2 regions of the Ornithinicoccus hortensis genome follow, and region 2 is predicted to be linked to the other one. Evidence: riboswitches for the same ligand, from Rfam matches in the RefSeq annotation. Region 2 holds a riboswitch; the other holds the start of a gene.
The links. A riboswitch is a leader RNA that binds a small molecule or an ion and turns the genes downstream of it on or off. The one in region 2 is predicted to bind cobalamin.

Region 1: it holds a riboswitch for cobalamin, as region 2 does, so the genes downstream of both, FB467_RS03725 (cell wall-binding repeat-containing protein) here and FB467_RS12640 (ribonucleoside-diphosphate reductase subunit alpha) in region 2, are expected to answer to the same signal.

What each region holds. Positions count from the first base shown of each region.
Region 1 covers NZ_VFOP01000001.1:803,816-814,457, forward strand. The annotation lists gene FB467_RS03705 (GlsB/YeaQ/YmgE family stress response membrane protein) at 334-606, opposite strand; gene FB467_RS03710 (DUF4342 domain-containing protein) at 889-1,263, shown strand; gene FB467_RS03715 (phosphoribosyltransferase) at 1,288-1,797, opposite strand; gene FB467_RS03720 (hypothetical protein) at 1,908-3,041, shown strand; gene FB467_RS18410 (hypothetical protein) at 3,079-3,243, opposite strand; gene FB467_RS03725 (cell wall-binding repeat-containing protein) at 3,455-5,173, opposite strand; cobalamin riboswitch at 5,395-5,520, opposite strand; gene FB467_RS03730 (ECF transporter S component) at 5,508-6,368, opposite strand; gene FB467_RS03735 (ABC transporter ATP-binding protein) at 6,365-8,005, opposite strand; gene FB467_RS03740 (energy-coupling factor transporter transmembrane component T) at 8,002-9,198, opposite strand; gene FB467_RS03745 (hypothetical protein) at 9,210-10,334, opposite strand; gene FB467_RS18695 (prenyltransferase/squalene oxidase repeat-containing protein) at 10,331-10,642, opposite strand, start outside.
Region 2 covers NZ_VFOP01000001.1:2,688,970-2,699,611, forward strand. The annotation lists gene yczE (membrane protein YczE) at 1-20, shown strand, start outside; gene hemE (uroporphyrinogen decarboxylase) at 43-1,179, opposite strand; gene FB467_RS12620 (DUF3000 domain-containing protein) at 1,188-1,811, shown strand; gene FB467_RS12625 (ribonuclease D) at 1,808-3,088, shown strand; gene FB467_RS12630 (helix-turn-helix domain-containing protein) at 3,123-4,652, shown strand; gene FB467_RS12635 (glycerophosphodiester phosphodiesterase family protein) at 4,808-5,584, shown strand; cobalamin riboswitch at 5,816-6,035, shown strand; gene FB467_RS12640 (ribonucleoside-diphosphate reductase subunit alpha) at 6,172-8,775, shown strand; gene FB467_RS12645 (ribonucleotide-diphosphate reductase subunit beta) at 8,810-9,841, shown strand; gene FB467_RS12650 (DUF2268 domain-containing putative Zn-dependent protease) at 9,881-10,642, opposite strand, start outside.

The sequences.
Region 1 (10,642 bases), 1.9 Mb from region 2:
TTGGCAGGCTTGGGTATGCAGTTTGAGCCCCGGGCCGCAGACGATCTCGTTGAGCCGGCGGACCTCATCGAGTTGGCTCAGGGGCACCCCGGCACCCCGCACGTGGGATCGAGCCCGCCACCCCCTCACCTCAACCCTTTCCATGGCAGATGCCCTCATCCTGGCGACGGCGCAGCGTCTAGAGCTACCCGCGCTGACTTGTGATGGGTACTGGCGCGAGCTTGCCGAGCAGAGGCTGCTGACGGTTAAGGTGTTGGACTTCTAGGGGAGGAGCCAGCGACGCCCACCGGCCGAGTGCGTCGGCGGGTGGGCGTCAGGTGGTGGGACGGTGGGTCAGGCCTTGCCGCGTCCGGTGACGAGCTTGACCAGGAACAGCAGGATGCAGGCACCCAGGATCGCGGTGAGGAAGCTGAAGAAGTAGCCCGCCCCCTCGATGTCTACGCCCAGTGCGCCCAGCAGGAAACCACCCAGGAACGCGCCGACGACGCCGACGACGATGTTCAGGAAGATGCCCTGTTGCGCGTCCGTGCCCATGAACTTGCTGGCGATCCAACCGGCCAGGCCTCCGATGACGATCCAGGCGATCCAGCCAACTTCTGCACCCATTGCGATGCTCCTCTCACGACTGTTACTCGCGGCTGCTGCCGCGACCGGCGACCGAGCCTACGTGGGGGAGAGGAAGGTATCCAGCCGAGAGGTGACCGGCGGGTCGGTCGTGCTCCGGTCGGGACGCCCACCCCGGGTCGGACCAGGGTCGTCTCCCGGGGGAGTCAGGGTGATCACCGAGTGATCGGCGCCGCGGTGCCTGCCAGACTCGGATCAGTGGGGATCGTCTCCCGCGGTCGGCTCGACCGGAGTCGCCGACGATCCCCACGGGAAGAGCAGATCGTGAGCTTTCAGTCAGCTGACAACACGGACCGAGGGGCCGAGGGCCGGACCACCGATGACGCTGCGTCCGGGAAGACCTGGTACGAGGAGTTCACCGTGTCCGGTGGGCAGGCACTCGACAAGGTCAAGGAGCTGATCGCCGAAGGTAACGTCCGGCGGCTGTTCATCAAGAACAGCGACGGCAGGGTGTTGCTCGAGGTCCCGCTGACCGCGGGCGTGGCGGTCACTGCCGTCACTGCGGTCATTGCGCCCGCGCTGGTCGCGGTCGGTGCCGTCGCCGCGTTCCTCGCCCAGGTGACCATCGGGGTAGAGCGGGTCCGCCCGCAGCTCGAGGGCACCCCGGAGAGCGGCGGCGACGGACCCCAGGACGGGTGACTGCCGTGGCCGGGGAGGACCCGGTCAGGCCCCGGCCCCGGGCGTGACCGGCGGCTCGGCCGACCAGGGAAAGACGATCCAGTCGTCGGTGCGGCGCCACACGTAGTCGGGCGCCACCACGCTGGGCGACTTGGCATACAGCACCGCGCTGCGGGTCTCGGCGCCGTGGGACTGCAGGAGGTCGAGCACGAGGGCGAGGGTGCGGCCGGAGTCGGCCACGTCGTCGACCACGAGCAGCCGCTTGCCGTTGATGGAGTCGGTGTCCAGCATCGGGGCCAGCAGCACCGGGTCGGGCAGCGTCTCGTGCACGTCGGTGTAGAACTCGACGTTGATCGCGTCGGTGAGCTTGACCCCCAACGCGTAGGACAGGCCGCCCCCGGGTAGCAACCCACCGCGGGCCACCGCGATCAGGATCTCTGGCTCGAAGCCGGAGTCCGCGACCTGCTGGGCGAGCTCGCGACAGGCGGTCCCGAACAGGTCCCAGGTCAGTATTTCCTTCTCGGTGAGTTCCGCCGAGTCCGCGTGGTAGGCCATCACCCGGTGAGCCTACCGGCACGGCGCCGGTGATGTCCCGCCCTCGGGTTCGGCGACCGGACCTCGTCCGCCGCCGGGAGCGGATTCCCTCGTGGCTGCGTCCGAGCGACATGGGACGACGACACGATGCCCTGCGGAGGGCCGCGGCGGTGGCGATGGCGGCCCTGCTCGCGGCCTGCAGCGAACGGGCCGCTCAGCCTGCGCAGCCCGGGCCGATCGGAGAGCCGCAGGTGGTGACCCTCGGCGCGGGAGAGTCCTTCGTCGCCGTGTCGCCCTCGGGCGAGGAGCTGGTCACCGCCATGGAGCCGACCGTCCCCGACGGGGCGGACGACTGGGTCCGCGAGTTCTGCATCCGGACCGGCCCCGGGTATGCCGAGGCGACCTGCACCGACACCGGCCGCTACGGTGTCGGCACGTGGGACGCGACGTGGAACGCCGACGGGTCCAAGCTCGCCTTCGTCCAGCCCGGCAGCCGGAACAGCCAAGGTGTCCAGGACGTGGTCTGGGTCCTTGACCTGGCTACCGGCGCGGCCGAGCCGGTGACGCCGGAGGAGTGGATCGCGGATACCCCGGACCTGGCCTGGGCGGGGGACGGACGGTTGCTCTACACGTGGGCCACGGACGCCCGGACCGAGCTGAGGACCCTCGACGTCGACGGGCCGACCGGCGAGCCGGAGACCGTCGCGACGCTGGAGGAGGTCGAGGTCCGGGGCCTGTTCGTGGTGGATGGTGTCCCGTGGGTGGCCGGTGAGGTGCGCGAGGGGGAGTCGGCCACGAGAGCGGGGTTGTATGCCGTGTCGGACGGAGTGTCGGGGGCCCCGGCCGATCTCCGACCGGTCCTGGAACACAGCCCCGACGAGAGCCTGGTCGGGCTGTCACCGGACGGCGCCCGCGCGGTGGTGCAGGGATGGGACACCCACTTCGCCGTCCCGCCGGAGGTGCACGACCTCGCGACGGGCGAGCGCACCAGGATCAATGCCGACGGTGGCCCGGAGGAGGCGGTCGCCGCCGTGGCGTTCGGGCCAGACGGGCACGATCGGCTGGTGTCCGTGTCCTACGACGGCGTCGGCACCAGTATCTCCCTGTTCGACGAGGACCTGGACCTGGTCGGCGAGCGGTGGATCGACCGCGCCGAGCGGACCTACTACTACAACGGGGTCGGCCTCACCGACCGTGGGATCACGGTGGTCAGCAGCACCGACGGACAACCGCAGCAGGTGCTGGTCTTCCCGATCGGGGGCTGAACACCCGACGGTCCGGCGGACCCGACGGGGAGTGCGGTCAGCGCTGGCGGCTGAGCATCTCCAACAGTTCGTTGCGCACGTGCTGCGGACGGGCGGCCAGCTCCTTGCGCAGCTGGGCGTCCTGACGGCGCTCGCGCCACGTGAGGCGGGCGCTGGCCGGGGCGTCGGTGCGGGGGCGGGGCTGGGTGAGACGGGGTCCCATGGGGGCTGTTCCTCGGTGTCGGAGCGGGTATACGAAAAGGCGCCGGGTGGCAGAACCAAAAACGGCTCCACTGCCCGACGCATCCTCGTCAACGCCCGCGCGGCTGCCGGTCTTCCCGGGTGTAGCGCACCTCACACCAGGGAGCCGCTGTCGTGCCCGTCCGGCCCGGCCCACCGGGTGCGGTGGGCCGGGCCGACGTGGTCCGGTGCAGTTAGCCGGCGTAGTTCAGCGCCTCCAGCGTGGTCAGCACGGCGCCGTCGACGGCGGCGGACCCGCCGAGGACGTGCAGCTCGGGCGCAGCCAGCCGCACGAGCTCCTCGCCGGTGACGGGCGGCACCTGGGCCTGCTGGACCAGCAGCAGCGGCTCGCCGAGCTGGCCGGCGCGGGCGGCACCGGTCAGGGCGTCCGGCCAGTCCTGACCGGTGGCCAGGAGCACCGACTCGGCACCCTCGTGGCGCTGGGCCAGTGCCGCGGCGGTCTCGTAGCGGTCCGTGCCGTAGACCCGCTGGACGAGGCCGAACGCCCCGAGGTCGGTCACCACGTCGTCGTCGATGGCGGCCGAGCCGCCGAGCACGGTGATGGTGTCCGGGTCGAGTTCGGTCAGCGCGGCAGCCGTCTCGTCCGGCACCTCGTCGGGGCGGACCAGGAGCACCGGAGCGTCCACCGCGCCGGCGTAGGCCGCGGCGCTCAGGGCATCGGCGTAGTCCCGGCCGGTCGCGACGAACACCTCCGTGGCCCCGTCGAACTCGGACGCGACCGCGGCAGCGGTGCCGTACCGAGTCGAACCGGAGATCCGCTCCACATCCCCGGGCGTGAACCCGCCGAGCGTGGTCACCACGTCGTCGGAGACCGCAGCCGTGCCGCCGAGGACGGCGATCGACCCGGGCTGCAGCCGGGTGAGCTCAGTCGCGGTTTCCTCGGGGACGTCCCCGGGACGGACGAGCAGGACCGGGGAGTCCTGGCTGCCGGCCAGGGCCGAGCCGGCGAGCGCGTCGGCATACTCCCGGCCCGTAGCCACGTAAACGACCGGGACGCCGGGCTCGGTAGTGGACGAGACGGCGGCCGCGGTGGCGTACCGGTTCGGTCCGGAGACCCGGTCGACCTTCTCGGGGCCCAGGACGAGGTCGACCCGGTCTTCCCCGCCCTCGCCCACCGACAGGTAGCTCTCACCGGTGAAGACCAGCATTCCCTGGACGGTTGCTCGCAGGTCCGAGCTCTCGCCGTCGAGCACGTTCGGAAGACCGCCATCGGGCAGCTGCTGACCCACCATCCAGTCGACGGACAGGTCGATGTCGTCGCCGACCAGCTCGAGCGCGGGGGCGACCAGGCCCGTGGTGTTCACCGGGGAGAAGTTCTCCCAGTAGCCCTCCTCCGTCATGGCCTCCCGCAGGTAGTTGCGGACCTGAACGGCGGACGCGGTGGCGCCCTCCTGCTCGGTGACCGCGGCCAGCGCCGCGAGCCCGAGCCCGGACGCTTCGTTGTCGGGGACGAAGTCGTCCCCCGCGTAGTAGCCGAGAGCTCCCGTCTCGGGGTCCTGGTAGGTGAACATGTTCGTGACCGCGGCGGAGGGCACCTCGGCCCCTGCACGATCCAGACCCAGGATGCACAGCGCCTGGCCGAAGGCGTAGCCCCAGCTGCCACACGTGCCGTCGTCACCGATGGAGCCCTCGACCGCGGCGATCAGGTCGACACCACCGAAGTCGGTGGCGTCCCGCCCGGTGACGGCGGCCACCAGGGCCACCTTCCCGGCGGCTGGTCCGCCGGCGCCGGCGTATGCCTGTGCCTGCGTTTCCAGCCAGTCGGTCATCGACTCGACCTCGGCGTCGTAACCGTCCACTGCCAGCAGGGCGAGGATGCCGTCGGCGGTGGCACCGGGGTCGCCGAGGTTGTCGTCCGAGATCTGCGATACGACGTAGTCGGCGGCGGCCACTGCCGCCGCCTCGTCTGCGGCGGGCGCCGGAGCCGGTGCAGCATGTGCGCTGACGACGGGTGTCAGGGGAGCGAGGAGCAGGCCGGCCGTTGCCACGAGACCGAGCCGGCGGGGTGTGAGGGACATTGTCGGGGACCTTTCGAAGGGTGGCTGCGGCACCCTTCGGCGGGGATGGGGGCAAGGTCCCGCCTCCGGCTCGTCCCGCAGACCACGGCGGTTCACATCGAGCCCAAGGGCCGGCAGGCATTCCGGCTCCACGCGGGGGCGTGTCACGGTTGCGGGTCAGCGCCGGAATCGCACCGGCTTCCCCTACCTGTCCTTCGGTAGCCGAACTCTAGCGCGACCGTGCTCCGGGCGTGCCGTCGGCGTCGAAGGTGGGGCGCACCCCGAACGAGGCGCGCCGCGCGGCCCGGCGGAAGGTCGCCAGTAGCGCCGGCCCGATGAGCACGATGGCGACGGCGTTGGTGATCGCCCGACCGGTGTCCCACCCGGCCGTGGAGGTCAGCAGCGTGAAGATCAGGAAGCGGTGCAGGTTCTCCAGGACCGGCGCACCGGGCACGTAGGAGATCGAGCCGTCGTAGTAGTCCAGGCTGGCCCCGGTGATGAACGGCCAGAACCACATGTTCATCAGCATGCCGAAGACGTAGGCGACGACCACGCCGTAGGCCGCGAGCATGGCGATCTCGGCCTTACCGGTCACCCGTCGCGGCAGCAGGCCGGCGCCCAGCCCGATCCAGGCGGAGCACAACATCTGGAACGGCAGCCAGGGCCCGACCCCGGCGGTGAGCAGCGCCGAGGCGAACATGGAGGTGCAGCCCAGCACGAACCCGAAGCCCGGGCCGAAGACGCGGCCGGCCAGCACCAGGACGAAGAACACCAGCTCGATGCCGGCCGTGCCCGCCCCGAGCGGGCGCAGGGCGGCGTTGACGGCGGAGAGGACGCCGAGCATGGCCAGCGCCTTGGAGTCCATGCCGCCCTCGCTGATCTGGGCGAGCACGATCAGCACCAGGACCGGCAGGACCGCCATGAAGACGAACGGGGCGTCGGTCCCGTGCTGCATCGGGGACGGCTCGACCTGGGTGAACAACGGCCAGAGGAACATGGCCAGCCCGGCGACGGAGGCCAGGGTCAGGACGATCGCCGACCGGGGCCCGAGCCGGACGGCACGGACGGGCACGGCGGCCCGGGGGGTCACGGGGAGACCTCGAGCGCGGTCCGGACGTCGTCCACGGTGAGCCACGGGGCGCCGAGCACCTTGGCCACCTGGGGGCCGAAGATCGGCGAGGCGGCGATGACGTCGGTGGCGGGCCCGTCGGCGACCACTTCACCCTCGGCCAGCACCATGACGCGGTCGGCGACGGCGGCCACGAACTCCACGTCGTGGGTCGCCACGACGACGGCCGTGCCGCCCGCGACCAGGCCGGTGAGGACCTGCGCCAGCTGGGCCTTGGCGCCGTAGTCCAGCCCCCTGGTGGGCTCGTCGAGCAGCATCACCCCGGGGGTGGCGGTCAGCTGGACCGCCAGCACCAGGGAGAGCCGCTGCCCCTCGGACAGGTCCCGCGGGTGCCGCGCGCCCGGGATGTCCGGCGCCATCCGGTCCAGCAGCCCACGGCAGGTGCCCGCGGCGGAGCCGGACTCCTCGTCCGCGGCACGACACTCGGCGTCGACGGTCTCCAGGTAGAGCAGGTCGGCCGCGCTCTGCGGGACCAACCCCACGAGCCGCCTCGCGTCCCGGGCGGACAGCGTGGCGGTGTCCCGACCCTCGACGGACACCGTGCCGGAGTGTCGCCGCCCGGAGCCCTGGACCGCCCAGAGCAGGGAGGACTTGCCGGAGCCGTTGCGGCCCATCAGCGCCGTCACCCGTCCGCGACGCAGTTCGAGGTCGACGCCGCCGACGGCGACCACGTCGCCGTAGCGGACCACGATCTGGTGCGCCCGCAGCACGACGTCCGCCCCGTCCGACGAGGGGTGTCGCACCGGTGTCGGCCTGCGGTCCTCCGGCACCCTGGCCAGTCGTTCCCGCAGTTCCGGCGCCCGGCGGCGGGCGTCGCGGACCGACAGGGGCAGCGGCTCCCAGCCGGCCAACCGGCCCAGCTGCACCACCGGCGGGGCCACCGGGGCCGTGCGCAGCTGCTCGTGCGGCTCCCCGTCGGTTACCCCGCCGCCACGATGCCCGTCCGGCGGGGTGACGACCAGGAGACGGTCGGCATACTGCACCACCCGCTCCATCCGGTGCTCGGCCATCACGACGGTGACCCCGAGGTCGTGCACCAGGCGGGTGATCGCCGAGAGCGCCTCCTCGGCGGCCGTCGGGTCCAGCGCCGAGGTGGGCTCGTCGAGGACCAGGACGCGCGGGTTCATGGTCAGGACGGAGCCGATCGCGACGCGCTGCTGCTGACCGCCGGAGAGGGTGCGCAGCGGCCGGCGACGCAGCTCGGCGATGCCCAGCAGGTCGAGCGTCTCCTCGACCCGCTTGCGCATCACGTCCGGCGCCACGGCGAGTTGCTCCATGCCGTAGGCGAGCTCCTCCTCGACGGTGTCGGTGACGAACCCCGCCAGCGGGTCCTGACCGACCATCCCGACCAGGTGCGCGAACTCGCGCGGCGGGTGGTCCCGGGTGTCGACGCCGTCCACCGTGACCCGACCCGACAGGTGACCGCCGGTGAAGTGCGGCACCAGGCCGTTGATCGCCCGCAGCAGGGTGGACTTGCCCGCGCCGGTGCGGCCCACGATCAGCGCCAGCTCGCCCTCGGGGATCCGCAGGTCGACGTCCTGCAGCACCGGGCGTTCGGCCCCGTCGTAGGTGATGGTGACCCCGTCGAACCGGATCATGCGGGAGCCTCCTCGTGGTCGTCCGTGCCGCGGCCGGGCATGGGCCTGCCGGGGGTGTCCCCGGAGGCCGTATGCCGATCGCGGGCCCTGCGCAACGCGTCCAGTGTGAGCGGGGCGGGTGGGGTGGCGAAGGCCGGGACCGCGCCGAGGAGGACGGCCACCACCATGGCGCCCGACAGCTGCGGCCACTGCAGCGGGCTGAGACTGGGGTTGATGTTGCTGGGATCGACGGCCAGCGTCAGGTAGACGGCGACACCGGCCGCGGCGCCGCTGCCCGCGGCCACGAGCTCGGCCAGCCCCCACCGGTCGGGCCGGTAGCGGGAGCGCTGCACCCGGCGGCCGGTGACCGCGAATCCGACGGCGGCCAGACCGAGGCCGAGGGCCAGCATCGGCATCCCGAGGTAGCGGGGTGTGGTCCCGTCCAGCACGCCGTAGATGCCGACGCACACCCCTACGAGCCCGAGGATGGTGCAGCTCCCGGCCAGTAGCCGGGCACGGGGCGGCACGTGCGCGGAGCGCCCGTAGCCGCGGGAGTCCATCGCCGAGGCCAGCATCAGCGAGCGGTCCAGGGCGTCCTCGAGGACCGGGATGACGATCCCCTTGAGGGCGTGCAGCCCCTTGCCGGACCCGCCGCGCAGGCTGCGGGCGCGCCGCACCCGCAGCACCGACTCGGCCAGCTGGGGGAACACGGAGATCGCGACGACCACGGCGGTGCCGACCTCGTAGAGCGCGCTGGGCACCGACTTCAGCAACCGCTTGGGGTTGGCCAGGGCGTTCGCCGCGCCGATGCAGACGATCATGGTGGCCAGGCGCAGGCCGTCGTAGAAGCCGCCCAGCAGCGCCTCCGCGGTCACCGGGCCGAGCAGCCGGATCCCCGCGGCCCACGCGGGCAGCGGGATCTCCGGCAGGTTCAGCAGGATGTGGACCCCCTCGCCGCCGCCGAAGACGACCCGGAAGAACACCCGCATCAGCACCACGAAGGCCGCCACGATGCAGTAGAGGCGGAACGCCAGGGCCCAGGGGGCGTCCGTGCGGCGGGCCACGACCACGGTGGTCGCGACGGCGATGATGAGGCCGAGCAGCAGCGGGTTCGTGGTGCGGCTCGCGGCCGTCGCCAGCCCCAGGGCCCACACCCACCACGCGAACGGGTGGAGGGTCCGGGGCAACCAGTAGACGTGCCAACGGTCCGCCACGGGGGTTGACACTAGGTGGTCCTCCCGGACCGCCGCCGGGCGGCTGTGGTGCCGACGATGGTCAGGGCCAGGGCAGCCAGCAGGGTCCACCACACACCGGAGGGAAGGCCGAGCCAGCCCCCGCCGTCCGTCTCTGCCCCGGAGGCCAGTTGCTCCCCGCCGCTCCACGCGACGTCTCCGGTAGCGGCTGCGGCGTCGCCGGGGCCCGCCGTCCCGTCGGCGGACTCCGGTCCGGACGTGCGGGTCGCGTCCGCCGGCGCCGTGGCGTCTGCCCCGTCGCGGGGCTGTCGCGGCAGCGGCGCCGGACCGTCCGTTCCGGGGCCGCTCCCGTCGGCAGTGGTGGCACCTGGCTGGCCGGTGCCGCCGTCGGTGCCATTGCCCGTGCTGGTGTCGCTGCCGCCAGCGGCGCCGCTCCCACCGGCAGTGCTACCGGCGTCGCCGCCAGCACTGCCGGGGCCGTCCTGCCCCGGGTCGTCGCCGCTCGTCGAGCCGCCCCCGCCGGAGGTCTCACCCCCACCGGTGGGTACGGGATCACCCGCGCCGGGCGGGGTGGGATCGGCCGGTCGGGCCTGACGGACGGGGGTGAACCGGGGGGCCGGGTTGGCGTCCGCCGTGGCGTTCAGCGAGAAGGACCAGCCCTCGAAGCCGCCCGCGACGGGGGTGCGGTTCTTCAGGCCCCACTGGGAGTACTGCCAACTGCCACCGTTGGTGGCGTGCCAGTAGGACCAGTAGGCGGTGGCGGGCGGGGTGTCGATGCACGACTCGGTGTATCCCTCGTCGCCGCGGACCGGCAGCGCCTCGCCGGGCGACGGGGTGTTCTCGATCCGGCAGACGAACGAGTCGCCCCACCGGCGGACGCCCTCCATCTGGAACCCGGCGTTGCGGAGCACGTCCAGACCCGTCCCGTCCGCGGAGGGGGAGCACCGGACGATCACCTCGCCCGAGCCCACCTGCTGGAAGTCCACGACGACGGTGACGCCGGTGTCGTCCGGGCACGGGCCGGGTGTGCCGCGGGCGGGGTCGACGGCCGCGGCCGTCGGCGCGCCCCCCGGGGCGGTGAAGGGCCACCCGGTCGCGGTCAGCAGGACGAACAGCACGGCCGCCACGGTCGCCAGGCCGGGTCGACGCCGGGTCACGGGGCGGACCCCCCGGCGGTGCCGCGCCTGCCGGCGCTCACCCGGCCCAGGACGAAGGCACCGGCCGCGACCAGCAGCCCCAGCAGGCCGAGCAGCCACCCGGACGGACCGTCGGCAGGCGCGGAGGGTGGCGCGGCCGCGGGAGCCGCGGCGGTCGTCGCCGCAGCGTCGTCGGCGCCGGTGGCGGACGGGTCGACGGTGGTCGCGGGCAGCAGGAGGCCGTCCGGAACAGTGAGGTAGGAGGAGCCGGCCAGGGCCGGCAGGGCGGCGACCGTGGCCTCACGGTCGGCCTCGCCGCCTTCTGCGGC
Region 2 (10,642 bases):
CTCCCCAGGTCGCCATCTGAGGCCTCGCTCGCGGGCGCGGGGTCAGCGGGCCGAGACCTCGTGCACCAGCTCGACGACGCGGGTCAACACGGTCGGGTCGGTGTCCGGCAGCACGCCGTGGCCCAGGTTGAAGATGTGGCCCGGCGCCTGGCGCCCCTGCTCCACGACGTCCCTGACCTTGGCCTCCAGCGCCTCCCACGGGGCGAACACCAGCGCGGGATCGAGGTTGCCCTGCACGGCATACCGGCCGCCCGTCCGGGCCACCGCGTCGGTGAGGGACACCCGGTAGTCGACCCCGATCACGTCCGCGCCGGCCGCGGCCATGTCCGGCAGCAGCTCACCGGTCACCACCCCGAAGTGGATCCGCGGGACGCCCAGGTCCGCGACGCCCTCGAGCACGGCGCGGCTGTGCGGCTCGACGAAGCGCAGGTAGTCCGCCCGCGGCAGCGCCCCGACCCAGGAGTCGAAGAGCTGCACGGCGGACGCCCCGGCCTCCGCCTGCACCCGGAGGAAGGCGCCGGAGATCTGGGCGAGACGGGCGCACAGGTCGTTCCACAGCTCCGGGTCGCCGTACATGAGGGCCTTGGTGTGCTGGTGGGTCTTGGACGGCCCGCCCTCGACCAGGTAGGAGGCGAGCGTGAACGGCGCCCCCGCGAAGCCGATCAGCGGTGTCGCGCCGAGCTCGGAGACGGTCTGGCGGACGGCTTGGGTGATGTCCGGCACCGTCTCCGGAGTCAGCTCGGGCAGGCGATCCAGGTCGGCCCGGGTCCGGAACGGCTGCGCCACCACCGGCCCGGTGCCCGGCACGATGTCGAGGTCAACGCCCACGGCGTGCAGCGGGACCACGATGTCGCTGAAGAAGATGGCGGCGTCCACCCCGTGCCGGCGCACCGGCTGGACGGTGATCTCGGTGACCAGGTCCGGGGTGCGGCAGGCCTGCAGCATCGGCACGCCCTCGCGCAGGGCGCGGTACTCCGGCAGCGAGCGGCCGGCCTGGCGCATGAACCAGACGGGGGTGTGCGGCACCTGCTCGCCCCGGGCGGCGCGGACCAGGATGCTCTCGGACGGGCTCGGGGACGAGGTCGGACTCGGGTCGTGGGAGGCGGCAGGGAGGGTCACGGTCCGATCCTCGCATGCGGCCGCGGCGTGGCCTCCGGGCGTGCCGAGGTCAACCGGCATAACCTGTCATGGTGGTGAGCCGCATCGACGTCGGCCGTGACCGCACGGCGCCAGCCGGGACCGGAGTGGACCCGGCTGCTTTCGAGCGCGCCGTGGAGGCGATCCGTGCGGCCGCGCTCCGTCCGGAGCTCCTCGTCGAGGAGGTCCCGGCACCGACCCGTCTCGCGCCGGCGGCGCTCGCGCTGTCCGGCGAGGTCTTCCCGACCCGGGGCGAGGACGAGGAGCCCACCGCGACCGGACGCTTCGTCCTGCTCCACGACCCGGGCGCTCCCGAGCCCTGGGAGGGCGTCTGGCGCGTGGTGACCTACGCCAAGGCCACCATGGAGCCCGAGGTCGGCGGCGACCCGATGATGGGCCACGTGGGGTGGTCCTGGCTGACCGAGGCCCTGGAGTCGCGGGGGCTGGCCTTCGCCGCCGAGGCCGGCGCGGTGACCTGCGTCATCTCCGAGAGCTTCGGGGCGCTGTCCGACCGCGACCAGACCGTCGAGATGGAGATCCGCGCGTCCTGGACCCCGGTGGACGACGACACGATCGACCAGCACCTGCAGGCCTGGGGCGACCTGCTCTGCACCATCGCCGGGCTGCCGCCCCTGCCAGACGGGGTCGTCCCGCTGCCGGGGTCCCGGCGGTGACCGAGGACACGGCGCAGCCCGAGGGCCCGCCGATCGAACACCTGACCGAGCCCCGCGAGGGGTTGCCCGACCTGGTGACCGACGACGGCCACCTGCAGGAGGCCCTCGACGCGATCGCCGACGGCACAGGGCCGGTGGCCGTCGACGCCGAGCGCGCCTCCGGCTACCGCTACGGCCAGCACGCCTACCTGGTGCAGCTGCGCCGCCGGGGTTCGGGCACCTGGCTCATCGACCCCGTCCCCTTCGAGGAGCTCGCGGAGCTCGGGGACCTGCTCTCGGGGACCGAGTGGGTGCTGCACGCCGCCACCCAGGACATCCCGTGCCTGGCCGAGCTGGGGATGCGGCCCACCCGGTTGTTCGACACCGAGCTGGGTGCGCGGCTGGCCGGCCTGCCCAAGGTCGGGCTAGCCGCGGCCCTCGAGCACTACCTCCAGGTGAGCCTGGCCAAGGAACACTCCGCGGTGGACTGGTCGACCCGGCCGCTGCCCGAGCCGTGGCTGCGCTACGCGGCCCTCGACGTGGAACTCCTGGTCGAGCTGCGGGACGCGCTCGCGGCGGACCTGGAGTCCCAGGGGAAGGCCGACTGGGCCGCCCAGGAGTTCGAGGCGCTCACCCACTTCGAGGGCACCGCCGACCGACCCGACCCGTGGCGGCGCACGTCCGGCATGCACCGCATACGGAATCGCCGCGGAGCGGCCCTGGTGCGCGAGCTCTGGCAGGCGCGGGAGGAGATCGCGCGGGAGCGCGACGTCTCCCCCGGCCGGGTGCTGCCCGACGCCACGCTGATCGACCTGGCCACGCGCGCCCCGCGGACGGCCGCGTCCCTGGTCGGGGAGCGCAGCGCCGAGTCCACCCGGTCCCGGCAGCGGCGCGCCCACCAGGGGCTGACCCGCTACCAGGGCGACTGGCTCGCCGCCATCCGGGAGGCCAGCGCGCTGCCCGACCAGGACCTGCCCGAGCTGTCCCGCCGCTCCGACGCGCCGCCGCCGGCCCGCGCGTGGGCCGACCGCGACCCGGTCGCCGCGGCGCGGTTGGCGCAGGCCCGGCAGGACCTGGCGGACCTCTCCGAGGAGCACACCATCCCGGTGGAGAACCTGCTGACCCCCGACACCGTCCGGCGGGTCCTGTGGGAGCCGCCGGAGCCGTCCGACGGCGGGGAGCTCACCCTTGACGACCTCGGGTCGGTGCTCGGCGCGCACGGGGCCCGGCCCTGGCAGATCCAGCTGGTCGGGCCGATCCTGCACCGCGCGATCGGCGACCACGCCGACGACGCGTGAGGCAATATCTCATATGTGATCTACCATGGTGGGTATGACCGAGACCTACCTGTCGCGCATTGGCAACCTCATCCGGGACGCCCGGCGACACAAGGAACTCACCCAGGCCGAGCTCGCCGGCCTGCTGGGGACCAGCCAGAGCGCCATCGCCCGGATCGAGCAGGGCAAGCAGAACCTCTCCCTGGAGATGCTCGCCCGGATCGGCGAGAGCCTGGACTCCGAGATCGTCTCCGTCGGCAGCGCCGTCCCGCAGAACCTGCGGATCACCGGTGGGGTGAAACTGTCCGGCGAGATCGACGTGCGCACCTCCAAGAACGCCGCCGTCGCGCTGCTGTGCGCCTCGTTGCTCAACAAGGGCCGGACCACGCTGCGCAACCTGGCGCGGATCGAGGAGGTCAACCGGATCACCGAGGTCCTGACCAGCCTCGGTTTCAAGATCCGCTGGCTCGGGGAGAGCAACGACCTGGAGATCGTGCCGCCAGCCAAGATCGACCTGGCCGCGATCGACGAGGCGGCCGCCCGGCGCACCCGGACCATCATCATGTTCCTCGGCCCGCTGCTGCACCGGTTCGACAACTTCGAGCTGCCGTATGCCGGGGGGTGCGACCTCGGCACCCGCACCGTCGAGCCGCACATGACCGCGCTGCGCCAGTTCGGCGTGGACGTCACGGCCACCCACGGCTCCTACCACGCCACGGTCGACGCCTCCCGCCGCCCGACCCGGCCGATCGTGCTCACCGAGCGCGGCGACACGGTCACCGAGAACGTGCTGCTCGCCGCGGCGCTGCACCCGGGCACCACGGTCATCCGTAACGCCTCCTCCAACTACATGGTCCAGGACCTGTGCGTCTTCCTGCGCACCCTGGGCGTGCAGATCGAGGGCATCGGCACCACCACGCTGAAGGTCACCGGCGTGGAGGAGATCGACATGGACGTGGAGTACTCCCCGTCCGAGGACCCGATCGAGGCGATGAGCCTGCTGGCCGCCGGCGTCGTCACCGGCAGCGAGATCACCATCAAGCGGGTGCCGATCGAGTTCATGGAGATCGAGCTCGCGGTGCTCGACACGATGGGGCTGCAGTACGAGCTGAGCGAGGAGTACACCTCCGCCAACGGTTTCACCCGCCTGGTCGACCTGCGCACCATCCCCGGTCCCCTCAAGGCGCCGCTGGACAAGATCCACCCGCTGCCCTTCCCCGGGCTGAACATCGACAACCTGCCCTTCTTCGCGATCATCGCCGCGTGCGCCGAGGGCTCGAGCATGATCCACGACTGGGTCTACGAGAACCGCGCCATCTACCTCACCGAGCTCACCACGCTGGGCGCCAAGGTGCACCTGATGGACCCGCACCGAGTGATGGTGGAGGGCCCGACCAAGTGGCGTGCCGGCGAGATCATGTGTCCGCCTGCGCTGCGTCCGGGCGTCGTGATCCTGCTCGCGATGCTCGCCGCCCCCGGCGTATCGGTCCTGCGCAACGTCTATGTGATCAACCGCGGCTACGAGGACCTGGCCACCCGCCTGAACAACCTCGGCGCCAGCATCCAGACCTTCCGCGACATCTGACCCAGCCTCCCTTCCGACCGGACGCGTGAGCGGGCGGCGTTCCACCCCGACCGGACGCGTGAGCGGGCGGTTCTAAACGGCCACCGAACGCGCGATCTGGCGGCCAGAGGCGCCGCAGCGCTAGCCACGGCCGAGATTCGGGTAGTTTGAGTGACGTGGCAGCCACCCCATACCTGGAGCACGACGGCCCGATTCCGCTGGCGCACCGTGGCTTCTCGCAGGAGGGGCTGGAGAACTCGATGTCGGCCTTCGCAGCAGCCGTCGCCCTGGGATACCACTACGTCGAGACCGACGTGCACGCAACCCAGGACGGTGTGCTCGTGGCCTTCCACGACACCCGCCTGGACCGGGTCACCGACCGCACCGGCTCGATCACCGGTATGCCGTGGGCCGAGGTGAGCGGTGCCCGCATCGGGGGTGTCGAGCCCGTCCCCCGGCTCGAGGAGATCCTCGACACGTGGCCCGAGCTGCGGGTCAACATCGACATCAAGACCTCGGGCGCCATCGTGCCGCTGGTCCGGGCGATCGAGCGGACGAACGCCCACGACAGGGTCTGTGTCACCTCCTTCTCCGACCACCGGCGCGCGGCTGCCCTACGCCGGCTCAGCCGACCGGTCGCCACGTCGGCCGGCCAGCGCACGGTGGCCCGGTTCCTGGCCGCCGCCCGGCTCCCCCGACGACGCGAAGCCGCACTGGCGCGGGTGTTGCGCGGCGTGGATTGCCTCCAGGTCCCCGAGGATTTCGGCCGCATCAAGGTAGTCAACGCGGCGACCCTGGAGGCGGCCCACGCCGTGGGCGTCCAGGTCCACGTCTGGACGGTGAACGACGACGCCGAAATGCACCGGTTGCTGGACCTGGGCGTTGACGGACTCGTCAGCGACCGGGCCGATCTACTCAAGCAGGTCTTGCAGGAACGCGGCACCTGGTCCTGACCTGCGGGACCGGCCGCCCGGTCGCGCGCTCGGTCGGGGGTGGAGGCCGCCAGGTCAGACGTCCGGTCGGGGGTCGAGACCGCCAGGTCAGACGTCCGGTGGGGGTGAATGGCCGACAGGTCAGACGTCTGGTGGGGTGTGGAGGCCGCCATCTCACGCGTCCGGTCGGGAAATGGGGGGCGGGAGGGGGACACAAGATGTGGGGGGTTACATCGGTGTGATTTCGTGTATATAGTGGCGAACGCAGCTGGTTCGGCCGCTTCCCTTCGGGGAGGTGGTCGTCGCAAGAGGGAACCCGGTGAGATTCCGGGACTGCCCCGCAGCGGTGAACGGGAACGACCTTCGCCACGAAGCACTGGACCATCCAGGTCCGGGAAGCGGCGAACAGTAGGCGACCTGGCAACAGGTCTGGCCCGTGAGTCCGAAGACCTGCCAGTGCACCGCCGTCCCGACGACGGCGGTGGTCCGTTGACCGCGCGGGACGGTCAGGGCCCGACGCGACCACCTGCGGGCGGTCAGGCGTCCCGCCCTCCCCTCCCCCGGCATACGGGCTCGCTTTCGCATCCGAGTTCACGAGGGGTGAACCGATGAGCATCACGGTCATCAAGCGCGACGGCACGCGCACGGCATACGACGGGTACGAGGTCGCCCGGTCCATCGAGGCGGCGGCCCGCGGTCTGGACGACGCGATCACCCGCACCACCCAGCTGCAGTCCGAGCTGGAGATCACGCTGTTCGACGGCATCACCAGCGAGGAGCTGGACCAGGCCGTCATCCAGGTGGCGTTGCAGAACGTCAAGGACGACCCGGCCTACGACACGATCGCGGCCCGGCTGCTGGTCAAGTCGCTCTACAAGCAGGTCTTCGGGGAGACCCACGACCTGTTCGGCGACGTCGACCCCAGCACCATCGCCAAGCTGCACCGCGCGGCGTTCCCCGGCTACATCGAGGCCGGCGTCCGGTCCGGGCAACTGGACACCCGCCTGACCGAGGTCTTCGACCTGGAGCGGCTGGCCGAGGCCCTCGACCCCTCCCGGGACGACCTGCTCCGGTTCATCGGCGTGCAGACCATGCGGGTGCGCTACCTCCTGGACGGCGCCGACGGCTCGCCGCTGGAGGTGCCACAGTTCTTCTGGATGCGGGTTGCCATGGGGCTCTCGCTCACCGAGGACGACGCCACGAGCGCCGCGATCAGCTTCTACGACAAGATGTCCCGCCTCGAGTACCTGGCCGCCGGGTCCACCCTGGTCAACGCCGGCACCTCCTACAGCCAGCTGTCCAACTGCTTCGTGATGCAGATGGAGGACGACATCGAGCACATCGCCAAGAGCGTGCGCGACGTCATGTGGCTCACCAAGGGCACCGGCGGCATCGGCCTGTCCGTCTCCAAGCTCCGCTCCGAGGGCAGCCCGATCCGGTCCAACAACACCTCCTCGACCGGCCCGATCCCGTTCATGCACACCATCGACTCCACGCTGCGCGCGGTGAGCCGTGGTGGCAAGAAGTTCGGGGCGCTGTGCTTCTACATGGAGAACTGGCACCTCGACTTCGCCCAGTTCCTCGACCTGCGGCAGAACTCCGGCGACCCCTACCGCCGCACCCGCACCGCCAACACCGCCGTCTGGATCTCCGACGAGTTCATGAAGCGGGTCGAGCGGGACGACGAGTGGTACCTCTTCGACCCGCTCGAGACCCCCGATCTGGTCGAGGCCACCGGGGCCGAGTTCAGCAGGCTGTATGCCGAGTACGTCACCCGGGCGAGGGCCGGGGAGTTGCGGCACCGCCGGATGCGGGCCCGCGAGCAGTTCCGGGCCATCCTGATCTCCCTGCAGACCACCAGCCACCCGTGGCTGACCTGGAAGGACACCATCAACACCCGGGCGCTGAACCAGAACACCGGGACGATCCACCTGTCCAACCTGTGCACCGAGATCTGCCTGCCGCAGGACCGGGACAACACCGCAGTCTGCAACCTGGCCTCGGTCAACCTGTCCCGGCACGTCACCGGCCGGCGGGGGCAGGCCCGGGTCGACTGGGACCGGCTCGCCGAGTCCACCCGGCTGGCGGTGCGCCAGCTGGACAACCTGATCGACATCACGATCAGCTCGGTGCCGGAGTCGGAGCGGTCCAACGAGCTCAACCGGGCGCTCGGTCTCGGCGTGATGGGCTTCACCGACATCGTGGAGCGCTTCGGCTTCTCCTACGAGTCCGAGCAGGCCTACGAGCTGATGGACCAGATCATGGAGTTCGTCTCCTGGCACGCGATCGACGCCAGCTCGGACCTGGCCCGCGAACGGGGTGCCTACCCCAACTTCGCCGGCAGCCGGTGGAGCGAGGGCCTGGTGCCGGTCGACTCCCTCGATCTGCTGGAGGCCGACCGCGGCACCCCCGTCGACGTCGACCGGACCACCCGGCTCGACTGGGACGCGCTGCGGGCCAAGGTGGCCGGCGGCATCCGCAACTCCACCCTGATGGCGATCGCCCCGACCGCCTCGATCGGTCTCGTGGCGGGCACCACCCCCGGGCTGGACCCGCAGTTCAGCCAGATCTTCAGCCGGTCCACCAGCTCGGGCAAGTTCCTGGAGGTCAACCGCAACCTGGTCCAGGACCTGCAGGACGCGGGGCTGTGGGAGCAGGTGCGCGAGGAGCTGCTGCGCCACCAGGGCGACCTGTCCAAGGTCGAGGGCGTGCCCGCCGACCTCCAGGAGATCTACCGGACCTCCTTCCAGCTCTCCCCCTACGCCTTCCTGCACGTCGCGGCCCGCGCCCAGAAGTGGATCGACCAGGCGATCAGCCGCAACATCTACCTGGCCAGCCGCGACCTCGGCGACATGGTCGAGCTCTACTCCGCCGCCTGGCGGATGGGGGTCAAGACGACCTACTACCTGCACATGATGCCGCGCCACCAGGCCGAGCAGTCCACCGTGCGGGTCAACAAGGCCGAGGAGGCGGGCGGTAACGGCGCGCCGCGTCGCGGGTTCGGCGGCGTCGCCCGGGCGGGCGCTTCCGGGACGGCTCCTGCCGCGCGCGGGTTCGGTGCCGTGGCTCCGGCCCCGACCGTCCCCGCCACCGCTCCGGCCCCGGAACCGGACCTGACCCCGGACCCCGACACGACCCAGCTCGAGCTGATCGACGGACAGGCCTGCCCGATCGACCCGCAGGAGCGCCTCCAGTGCGACTCCTGCCAGTGAGCCCCACGCCCCGGCATACCCGAAAGGACCTGACATGAGCATTGACACCACTCCCACCACCGCTCAGACCGGCACCGGATCGCCCCGCGGCATCCTCGGCACCGGGATCCAGGAGGGCCTGCTCCTGAAGCCGGTCACCTACCCGTGGGCCTACGATCTCTACAACCAGGCGGTCGCCAACACCTGGTTCCCCAACGAGGTCCAGCTCGGGGAGGACCTGGGCGACTTCGAGCGGATGACCGACGACGAGCGGCACGCCCTGACCTTCCTGATGAGCTACTTCAACCCCAACGAGCTGCTGGTCAACAAGGCGCTCGCGTTCGGCGTCTACCCCTACGTCAACGCGGCCGAGTGCCACCTCTACCTGGCCAAGCAGATGTGGGAGGAGGCCAACCACTGCATGGCCTTCGAGTACGTCCTGGAGACTTTCCCGGTGGACCGGGAGCAGGCCTACGAGTCGCACGTGACGGTCCCCTCGATGGCGGCCAAGGAGGAGTTCGAGGTCCGCTACATCCGTCGGATGACCGAGCAGACCCTGGACATCAGCACGGTGGAGGGCAAGCAGGACTTCGTGCGGAACCTGGTGGCCTACAACGTGATCCTGGAGGGCATCTGGTTCTACTCCGGCTTCATGGTGGCGCTGAGCTTCCGGCAGCGGAACCTGCTGCGCAACTTCGGCAGCCTGATCGACTGGATCGTGCGCGACGAGAGCCTGCACCTGAAGTTCGGGATCAACCTGATCCTGACCGTGCTCGAGGAGAACCCGGAGATCGCCACCGAGGAGTTCGCCGAGGAGATCCGGCAGATGGTGCTCGACGGGGTCGCGATGGAGGAGCAGTACAACCGCGACCTGCTGCCGGGCGGGATCCTGGGGCTGAACGCCGACTACATCAACCAGTACGTGAAGTACCTGGCCGACCGGCGCCTGGAGGAGCTCGGCTTCGAGCCGCACTACCGGGTGGCCAACCCGGCCAAGTGGATGGCCGCGGCCAACGACACCCTGGAGCTGGTGAACTTCTTCGAGTCGACGAACACCTCCTACGAGGTGAACGCCCGCGCCCACTGACCGGACGGACCGGACGGGCCGGCCGCCCCGACGATTCACTCAGGCCAGGGCGGTCTCGATGATCTCCCGGGCCGGGTCGTGGACCGCCTGGGCGGCCGTCCGGCCGGTCACCGCCAGGTAGCGGTCGACGAGGCGGTTCCCCACGGCATACCCGGCGCCGGTCGGCAACCCCACCGGGGTCCCGCCGAACGCGGTGGCGGCCTCGTCCCCGAGCACCCACGCCCCGAAGTTCTCCATCCCGGTGACGCCCAGGCCCGTGACCACCTTGGCGAAGACCTCGTCGTCGGCCAGGTGCGGCACCCCAATGCGGGTATGGCCGAGCTCGTCGCCGTACAGCTGGCGGGCGAAGGCGTCGGCCAGCCCCTCGGAGACGACGTGGTCGCCAACGGTCACCGTGGCCGGGTCCCAGTCGGCGCCGCCGGGAGCGAACCGCACGTTGTGGTGCAGCTCGTGCACCGCCGTCGCCTCCACCCTGGCCAGCACCTCTTCGAACGGCCAGAAGGTGAGCGCGAGGTAGCCGGTGACGCTGCCGTTGCCGGTCATCCCGAGCGCGTGGTTCATGAAGTAACGGTTCGCCGGGTCGCCCAGCAGGATGTATGCCGTGATGTCGGGGATCGCGAAGCCCGGCACGGCCTCCTGCAGGGCCCCGAGGCCGCCCTCGAGGGCCCGGCCGACCCTGTCCCAGACGTCCGCCCCGTGCATCGCGGCCAGCGCCTCCAGGCACCGTCCCTCGTCCCGGTCCAGCGGGAACCCGCCGGTCATCCGGTGCATCGCCACGAGGTCCGGCTCACCGGGGAAGTA